Regions from separate parts of the Ferdinandcohnia sp. Marseille-Q9671 genome, predicted to be linked through region 1. Evidence: riboswitches for the same ligand, from Rfam matches in the RefSeq annotation. Region 1 holds a riboswitch; the other holds the start of a gene.

Region 1 (5,051 bases):
AGTATATTGATATTGGGGGAGGAATATATGGTGAACTCCCTCAATCCTTTCGAGTCAATGCACCAGGATTTGAGGATTATGCTGAAGCCATATGTTTAATTGTCAATGAAGAATTTAAACATTTTGTTAAGAAGCCTTTTTTAGTATTAGAACCAGGTATTTCAATGGTTGCTAATACTTTTCTTTTTATAACAAAGGTAATAGATGTAAAAAAGGTGAATAATACAAACTTTGTTTTAGTGGACGGTAGTGTTCATAACATTAAGCCTACTATGCATAAAAGAAATCTTCCAATGCAGACTGTAAAAGCTATCGAAAATTTCACAGAAGATGGAATTTATCAAATAGTTGGTTATACATGTATGGAAAAGGACTATCTTGCACACGACATTGCTGGTGAAGTGCCTAGCCGTAACGATTATTTTATCTTTGAAAATGTTGGCGCCTATACGATAGTTTTTAATCCCCCATTTATTAAAGAAAGACCAGCTATTATTGCTTATGATGGGAAAAAAACATTTATTGTAAGAAAAAAAGAAACAATTAAGGAATTCTTTAATGAGGATATATACTGCTTTTAAAAGAGGGATGAAAATGAATATCTTAATATGTAGTGCAGGAAGAAGAGTAAAACTAGTTTCCTATTTTAAAGAGGAGCTTGCTCAAATAGGTGGAAATGTAGTTGCAGTTGATTGTGACAATAAAGCACCAGCTTTATATTTTGCAGATGCTTATGAAATTGTTCCACGCATAGACCAACCCGAATACCTACAGACCATTAAGGATATATGTAGAAGATATAAAATAGATGCTGTTCTTTCACTTATTGATCCGGAATTAACGTTATTAGCAAGCCATAAAAGTGAGTTTGAAAACGAAAATATAAAAGCAATCATTTCAAATTGTGATGTGGTAGATATTTGTTATGATAAATATTTAACTTCTACATTTCTACAATCAAATCAATTGCCTTTTATAAATTCTTATATTGATATTGAGGAAGTTGAAAGAGACTTAGAGAATGAGAGAATACATTTTCCATTAATTCTGAAACCGAGAAAAGGTAGTGCAAGTTTAGGAATTCATAAAATTAATTCTTTTAAAGAACTCCATGCTTTGTTTAAAGCGAATGATGATATTGTTATACAGCCTTTTGTTGAAGGTGAGGAGTACGGTGTAGACTGTTATATCGATTTACTTAATAATCATGTTACAAATATCTTTATAAAGCGAAAAATAAGAATGAGGGCTGGAGAAACTGATAAATCCATGGCAGTCAAGGACGAGGAGCTTTTTAACATCGTTGAAAGATTAATAGATGCGTTGGGACCGATTGGGCCTATTGATATAGATTGCTTCAAAACGACATCTGGGTATCTTATTTCGGAAATTAATCCACGTTTTGGGGGAGGGTACCCTCATGCTCATGAACTAGGACAGAATTTTCTAAAAAACATCATTAATAATCTAAAAGGTATTCCAAATCAATCAGTGGTTGGAAACTATGAGGAAGGCTCCATATTGATTAAGTTCGATAGTCATCAAATCATTAATGCGGAGAGTGGTATATAGTAATCCCTTATACAAAAATTGGGTCAAGAGCTGTACCAAAATCCCTAAGCTATCTAAATTAATTAACCAGTCATTCGATTAGTTGGCTTTTCAGCTAGTGTGAAGAAAATAAACCTATCTATAAATTTGGTTAGAGGTTGATACTTTCAAAGAGAAAACCTCTTCATTATGAGAGGCGATAGAAAAAATATGGAAAATGACCTAAAGCATGGAATTATTGTTGACTTTTTTGGTTTGCCGGGAAGTGGGAAAACAACAATTGCCCATTTGCTTGCAAATAAATTGAACGAAAATGGTTACGAGATACAGGAAAATATTTATTATATGAATAATGAGTATAGTTCCTTAAAACGGATTGTAATAAAAACTGTTAATACTATCACTTTTACGATAAAAAACTTTGCTTACTTATGTGATTTATTTTCAATGTTTAGTGGGGTCACTATTAGAAATTATCATGAGGTGATAAAACAATGGGTTAATGTTTGTTTTGTACTTACAAATGTAAACCAAACTAACAAAAAAGATTTTGTAATAGCAGATCAAGGAATTATACAAGCAGCTATTTCCTTGTCGGTTACTTATAAGAATGTTGACATTGAAGCCGTTATTAGAAAACTTTATGAAAGGGTTAACTCACCTGTAAGGCATATATATATATCTGTCGAATTAGAAAAGGATCTAGAACGTTTAAACCTAAGAGACAATGGTAAATTAAGAGTAGACTTTGAAAAAGATGAAGTGTTGCAAAGATTTCAATTAAAAGTAATTGAAAAATTATGTAATGAAGTAATAAAATCTTTTCCACATACCATTATTGATAACAATGGATCATTTCAAAGTGAGTTAACGTCGATTATTAACACAGGGATGCTAGAGGAAGTAATGAGAATTTTAGAGACATCTTCTAGGATTAATAATATTTCAAAAGGTTGTCCTAGTTAACTTTAATATAGTTTCTTGGACCTATCAGAATCAACATTGATTGAATTATTTGATTAAGATTTATTTTTTTATAGATTCTTTATTTGTAATAGTTTGGAATTTGTCATATCTACGTTTTGAGTCGATTTGGTTTAAAGCTATGAATAATTTAGGTGAAGGAATCCTCATTGTCATATTACACACTATTCCAGAAAAAAACGTGCAATATGATGAATACTCTGATTGATCATATTGCACGTTTTCTATTTATTTTGTGATTTCCATTTGTTAAACTCCAAAAACTCTTTAAATTCTTCTTTCGAAACTCCTGATTTCATAGCTTCTTGTACTAGTTGGGCCCAATCAGAATCAAGTTCTTCTATTTTTGTATCGTGGTCCTCATTATGGAGTAATGTATTCACTGATACGCCGAGGACCGAAGAAACCTTTTCTAGAAATTGGATAGAAGGGTTCGATTGGAGGTTTCGTTCGATAGAGCTTAAGTATGATTTGGCAACTCCTGCCCGATCTGCTAGTTCTGATAGAGATAATTGTTTTTGTAAGCGATATGTTTTGATGCGTTGACCAATCATTGATTTCACCTTCCTTCCCTTCCCCATTATAACATATAATGAAGAAATGTTTTATAATAAGAACAAAAAATAAAAAATAAAGAACCCGGTGTGTTCCGAGTTCTCTAGCTTGATAATAATAGTATAAGTTTATAGTACGGTTTGTTATATGTAAGGTTGGTTATGCTGTTTTACTTTGGAGGAAAGCTTGAATATCCTGGACGCTCATTCCTATCTCCATTGCTTCTAAAATTAGTTCAATCCAATCTTGATCCAATTGTTCATTTTTGTTTTGTACTTCATTAATCATTATTCGTTTTCCTCCCAAAATACAATTTGTATTCCAGGCAGTCCAGCCATCATAATTGAATACCCAACGTTAGACCTGTGACTTTGCGTCCCTATTTTTCAATAGGTTTGCCTTTATCTGCTTGAACTCCAGCTGACTGACCTATAACGATAGTCCCTTATATGTATAGAACCTTTGTATTACATTTAGAAGTATAAAACATAAAAAATATTATTTCTGTAAAAAAATGTCGATGTCAAAATATTTACAAAAATAGTTTTGTTGTTTGTTCGCCTACTTAAAATATGTTAGATATTATCGTATTTTGTTATAAAAGCTCGAAGGATGGGGTGAAAGACCTATAATTGTTAATATGTCTTTTCATTCAGTTTACATATTCCAATAATCACATGGGGTAAATTGTAAAATTGCCAGTAAATTGCAAGTTAATTGTCGAACGATTTTTCAAAAAACACCCTCAAAAAAGGAAAAGCCCACCCTCGAATATGAGGATAGGCCTATTTTATAAAGCATTTTGACAGAGATAAAACAACCCGCCATTGATAATTTCGACAAGAACTTTTGGTTCGTACTGGTCTCTAAGTGCTTCTTTTTCAATTTCATAGCTTTCTGGTTTTTCTTCGATTCCTTCATAAAAAGCATTTAAAAGAGCAAGGTCTTCATCCCACCGTTTTCTAGCTTCATCTGCCCATAAGTGATCCTGTGTCTTAACAAACCCTCTGATATATTGCTGTAATCGACTCACTCCACTTTGTGGTTTTACAAGTGGAGACATCGTATAGGTTAAATCAGGAATTTTTGGTGTTAACGGTAACCGTTCAAGTTTTTCTTGGAAATCCTCTATAATCATTCCGTTTATAAGTTGTATGCCGAGAGACATCAATACATCTCGTTTTCGATCACATTTATATGAAACCTTCACATTTAACCCTAACCATGGAAAAAGGGGAGTGTTACCCTGCATACCGGGAGTTGTCTGTTGATAGAGCCTAATGTAGCTTGCAAGTTTTTTGGAAGACTCAAAAATTTGATGTAAGCGGGGAGCTCCGAAGTGGATAAAGTCCCCCTTTATGTTATCAGGTGTTTTGTCCCGGTCTGTGATTAATGTAAGCTTCATCGGATTTGGGGTACCGCCTGTTTTTTCAACATAGGTCCAATAGAAGGGACGGTTCATTAATTGCTTATCTATATCAACTGTTAATTGGACGGTCATATGTCCAGGTTGTTTTTCAAGAATTTCACAGTTGTTTGAAACAAAATATTTTTCCAGAAAATTAACTATTTCCTGTTGCTGCATGCTGCTCACCACCGTTTTGTTCTTCAAAGCTAATAATGGATGTTAGATTCTCCATTTTAATCTTTATTTCTCCTTCGCTACGTGATCGAAGCATAATATCCTGAATATGGTCTTCGATATTTCCAAGGTCCAATCTTGTTAAAATATCGTCGAGTTGACCAATCACTCGCTCAAACAGATTAATTTTTTCATATAATAGCTTTAAGATATGCTCTTCAACTGTGTTTTTAGTTGCAAAGTTATATATATGAACATCCTTTTCTTGCCCAAGACGATGGATACGACCTATGCGTTGTTCAAGTCTCATTGGATTCCAAGGAAGGTCATAATTGATTATGTGATTACAGAATTGCAGGTTAATCCCTTCACCACCGGC
Region 2 (5,051 bases), on a different contig from region 1:
GAAGAACAATACAATTGGAACTGTATGGTTAATTGGTGCAACTGCGGCCCATCCCATTAATGGGGAAACGGCACCTGATACACTGCCAATCACCGTATTAAATGTATATTTTCTCTTTGACCACATCGTATAAGGTACAACATAAGTGAACCATCCTACTAATGTATAAATGACTGCCTCTAGTGTTGTAAATGATAAGAGTACAAAACCTAGAATGGTACATATTATCCCTAAGATTAATACAGCTTTTAACGAGAAATGCCCTGTTACAGTTGGACGTTTCTTCGTTCGATCCATGACCGTATCTATATCAACATCATACCAGTTATTTATGATTAAGGCTCCCGCCATAACAAGGGTACTCCCGAGCATCGTAGATAGAAACAATCCCACATTTTCCTGAAAGGAAGCACCTGTAAAATAAATTGCTAACCAAAAACCAGAAAATACGGGAAGTACGTTAGCAAGTAAAACCCCTGCTTTAAAAAGGGACCTAAGATCAGCCATAAAAGATGTTGTCTGTTTATTTGTTTCTGTTTTCATTTTGGTATCCTCTTTCCTACCTTCTATTACTAAGAACACTTTCTTAAAGTATACTATACCACTTTTAAACAGAATAACTTTAAAAATTACCAGTTATCCATATAACGTTACTATTTTAGACTAATTTACATCATGTTCCGAATTCTCTATATAGAATTGAGGATTGTTTTTGGTAGTTGAATCCACGGCCGCTAAAGCCATAATTTACCTTATTAATTTTTTATAAATAACCGAAACCATTTACCTTTTCCATCGTATATAGAAGAGAAGATTCAAAAGCTTAATTCTTCTTGATAGGGTATAATGGATAATAATAAAATGAATCTTACTAACATATGGAGGTATACAATAATGAAAAAGGTAATATCAGCATTTCTAGCACTTTCACTTATTCTCTCGCCTGTTGGAAACATTGTTTTTCAAGACCATTCAACAACTGTTGAGGCGAAGGGGTACAAATCAGGTAAAAAAGGTTTCAATAATAATATAGGTAATACGAATAAATCAAACTTCCAACAACAGAAAAAGGACAACACTACTACGAATAAATCTACTGCTACAACCACTCCAAAAGGCGGATTAATGTCTGGCGGGTTAATGAAAGGCCTTATGCTTGGTGGTCTTGCTGGATTACTATTCGGCGGTCTTTTAGGTGGAATGGGAGCACTCGGTTCATTTCTTGGCCTAATGATTAATGTTCTAGCGATATATGTTCTATTTTCCATCATTCGCAAAATCTTTGTTCTTATTAGAGACAAGAAGAAAAAAGAGACTGATCCATGGAGAAGCTAATTCTTTCTGAACAAGAAATCATCAATGCAGTATGTGTCTATATTGGATTGAAGAAGCAAGTGAAACCTGAAGAGGTTGAAGTTGAGCTTATGTATGATGACGACTATGGATTTTCTGCAGAGGTCTATGTAAACGAGCGTAAACAAGTTCTTATCATGGCAAACCTTATCGAAGCTATTCGTCTATTGCTCGGGGAGTTTATGGGTAAAGACCCTTATGCAGGGATTAAGCTAGTTCTAGATGATGAAGAAGGTATAATCGCACATATCAATTAAATAAAGACTCATCCTTTTTGGATGAGTCTTTTTATGCCTTTATATCCGCTATTATCATACGGTTTTTTCCACTTTCCTTTGCAGCATATAGCGCTTGATCGGCTGCTTTCTTCAAAGCATCGACAGTTAACCCATGATGAGGATACACACCTACACCTGTACTTATCGATACAGTAATTCTTTCACCCTCAAGTAAAACCGGATGCTCTACATAGTACGTTTTTAATCTAGAATAAATACCTTCTACACTCTGGTCGTTTCGAGACTTGATTAAAATCATAAATTCATCACCGGCGTAACGATAACCCTCTATGAATTTATCACATACAGACTTCATTCCATCTGCTAACACCTTCAGATATAAATCTCCCGCATCGTGACCAAATTGATCATTCACCTGTTTTAAATCATCGGAGTCAATCATCATTACTGTAATTTCTTCATTTCCACTCCGAAGTAACTGTGCTAAATCCTCATGGAATGCCCGATGGTTTTTTAAACCTGTTAATTCATCCGTTCTCGACATAGTATAGATTTTTTCGTATAATCTTGCAGTTTCAATTGAGTTAATTACTTGTGCTCCAATCATTTGGAGTAAGTCCTCATGCTCCTTCCGATAGGCAAAATCGCGAAAACTTTGAGCTGAAATAACTCCTTTTACCTGATCATCAATAACCACTGGCACAAAAAGGCAGGAACTCGTGTCTTCCTCTCCTTCACCCATTGTCATGTCATATTCATGATTTTGACTTTGTTGTTTTAAATGAACGATTTCTCTCGTTTTGATTACCTTTGACGTATAATTCTCACCAAGTTCTACTATACTTGGTGGAGCTGGCTCTCCGTTATCCATAATAAAAACCAAATGAACATATGAATCTCCTGGATTATACAAGGCAATATAAAATGAATCCGTAGGCATTACCTGAGAAACCATTTCATACGATTTTTGGAGAAGGACACTTTCATTTAATGTTTTGCTACATATTTGGGCAAATTCATGTAGGATGCGATAATGCTTATTCATCCAATGCATATTTTCCATTTGTTCATTCATTTCCTGGAGCTGCGTTAAAAGTTCATTAGTTTGTTCCTTTTCTTCGCTTCCCTGATACGTACATTCAAAAAAATCACGAACCTCCTTAGATATCAGGTTTTTCTCAGAACCAACCTTCTCAATTAGTTCACTCAATTTCTTTAGTACGTTCAGATTTTTAGCAGCTTGGACCTCTTTATCCATTTGTAATCACTTCCAAAAATTTTTCTATCCAAAAATCTAGTAAACTAGTAGCTATAGTTGGTATAAAAAAAAGACTAATCCAACCGATTAATCTACGTTTCTTTGCGTTACGAGTTATCCTCGGCAACTGGCTGGCATGTCAACGTTGGTTTGACGTAGCCCCTATAGTTTTGCGTCTTCATCTTTCAATGAATTTGCCTTGTCGATATTCTATTGTTATATCAAAAATGAATTTTTTAAATTATAACTTAATTATATTTGTTATTTCTACTTTGGTCAATTAAATCAACACTTATTTTTCCAAGTAATGTGAAATATATCCTATGAAAAATCTCCTATATCACTTTCCTTATTTAGTCATATCTATTACATTTAGTATTGTTATTGAATTATTTCACAATTCGTGTATAATTATGCCGGATTGAGTCTGAAATGCACAATGGCTCCGCCTATTTGGCGACAAGCACAAGAAAAGTGCAGACGAAGGCGTTTTTTGCCTTAAGAAGCAATTTGCTTAAGCCGATGACGCCTGGAGCTAGACATAAAAACAGCTTGAAAAATTTAATATTTAATAGAAAGAAGGGGGTTGCTATGAATAACATACCTATTATTCAATTTAAAAATGTTACCAAACAATATGACAACGATCCCGCTGTCCTTAATAATGTAAGTTTTGAAATAGAAAGAGGAAAATTTTATACACTTCTTGGACCTTCTGGCTGTGGTAAGACGACGATTTTACGATTAATTGCAGGTTTTATTGAACCCTCTAATGGCGAGGTTTATTTTAACGGTAAAAAGGTAAACACTGTACCCGCTAACAAACGTCAGGTTAATACTGTTTTTCAAGATTATGCTCTATTCCCACATCTAAACGTTTTTGAGAATGTAGCATTTGGACTTCGTATTAAGAAAATGAAGAACGCTGACATCGAAGCGAAGGTGAAGGAAGCATTAAGCTTTGTTAACTTAAAAGGCTATGAAAACCGTGAAATTAATGAAATGTCAGGTGGTCAGAGGCAGCGTGTTGCAATTGCACGTGCCATTGTAAATGAACCTGAGATTATCTTATTAGATGAACCTTTATCTGCATTAGACTTAAAACTTCGAACGGAAATGCAATACGAGCTCCGCGAACTGCAACAGCGACTCGGTATTACGTTTATCTTTGTTACACATGATCAAGAGGAAGCTCTAGCCATGTCAGATGAGATTTTTGTATTAAATGAAGGAAAAATTCAACAAAGTGGAACCCCTATAGATATCTATGATGAGCCAATAAATCGTTTTGTTGCTGATTTTATCGGAGAATCAAATATTGTAAAAGGAAAAATGCATCAGGATTTTCTTGTTGAATTTGTTGGAAAAACCTTTGAATGTGTAGACCAAGGATTTACAAAAAACGAACTTGTTGATATTGTAATTCGCCCAGAGGACTTAGAAATAACCACTTTTGAAAAAGGAAAGCTTCAAGTGGTAGTTGATTCTCAACTTTTCAGAGGCGTTCATTATGAAATTTGTTGTTTTGATAAAGATGGAAATGAGTGGCTTGTGCATTCCACGAAAAAGGCAAAAGTCGGTGATGAAATAGGACTCTATTTTGATTCTGAGGCGATACATGTTATGCGTATTGGTGAAACTGAAGAAGAATACGATCGTCGCTTAGAAGCATATTCGGACGGGGAAAGCCATGGAAAATAAGCTAACCCGTAATATATATTTTATCCCCTATGCTTTATGGATTCTAATCTTTGTCATTGCACCAATCACACTGGTTCTCTATTATTCTTTCTTTGATATAGAGGGAAATCTTTCGTTAGTAAACTATAAAACATTCTTTACACCTATCTATTTAAAGATGACATTAAGTTCTTTTTGGTATGCTTTTTTAATTACAGCTATTTCGTTACTGGTTGCATACCCTACCGCTTATTTGCTCACGAAAACAAAACACAAGCACCTTTGGTTACTATTAATCATTGCTCCCTCTTGGATTAATTTATTATTAAAGGCTTATGCCTTTATAGGAATCTTTGGTGCCAAAGGGGCTGCAAACAGCGTTCTCGAGGTGTTAGGAATTGGCTCACAACAGCTATTGTTTACCGATTTTAGTTTTGTGTTTGTTTCTGTTTATATTTTTATACCTTTTATGATATTACCTATTTTCAACTCACTAAATGAGTTAAATCCTAGTCTACTAG

The links. Region 1 has a riboswitch for cyclic di-GMP ahead of ACWNMY_RS03665 (anti-repressor SinI family protein). Riboswitches for the same ligand answer to the same signal wherever they lie in the genome.
Region 2: linked by a shared signal. The riboswitch ahead of ACWNMY_RS12995 (diguanylate cyclase domain-containing protein) and the one ahead of ACWNMY_RS03665 (anti-repressor SinI family protein) in region 1 are both predicted to bind cyclic di-GMP.

What each region holds. Positions count from the first base shown of each region.
Region 1 is NZ_CDRJTA010000001.1:692,435-697,485, reverse strand. Features, by position in the region: gene ACWNMY_RS03685 (diaminopimelate decarboxylase) at 1-581, shown strand, start outside; gene ACWNMY_RS03680 (ATP-grasp domain-containing protein) at 595-1,572, shown strand; gene ACWNMY_RS03675 (hypothetical protein) at 1,762-2,517, shown strand; gene ACWNMY_RS03670 (helix-turn-helix domain-containing protein) at 2,760-3,089, opposite strand; gene ACWNMY_RS03665 (anti-repressor SinI family protein) at 3,250-3,378, opposite strand; cyclic di-GMP riboswitch class I at 3,412-3,500, opposite strand; gene ACWNMY_RS03660 (YqhG family protein) at 3,881-4,675, opposite strand; gene ACWNMY_RS03655 (DEAD/DEAH box helicase) at 4,653-5,051, opposite strand, start outside.
Region 2 is NZ_CDRJTA010000003.1:52,440-57,490, reverse strand. Features, by position in the region: gene cyoE (heme o synthase) at 1-543, opposite strand, end outside; gene ACWNMY_RS13005 (hypothetical protein) at 895-1,335, shown strand; gene ACWNMY_RS13000 (YxcD family protein) at 1,323-1,610, shown strand; gene ACWNMY_RS12995 (diguanylate cyclase domain-containing protein) at 1,642-2,850, opposite strand; cyclic di-GMP riboswitch class I at 2,970-3,059, opposite strand; gene ACWNMY_RS12990 (ABC transporter ATP-binding protein) at 3,442-4,551, shown strand; gene ACWNMY_RS12985 (ABC transporter permease) at 4,541-5,051, shown strand, end outside.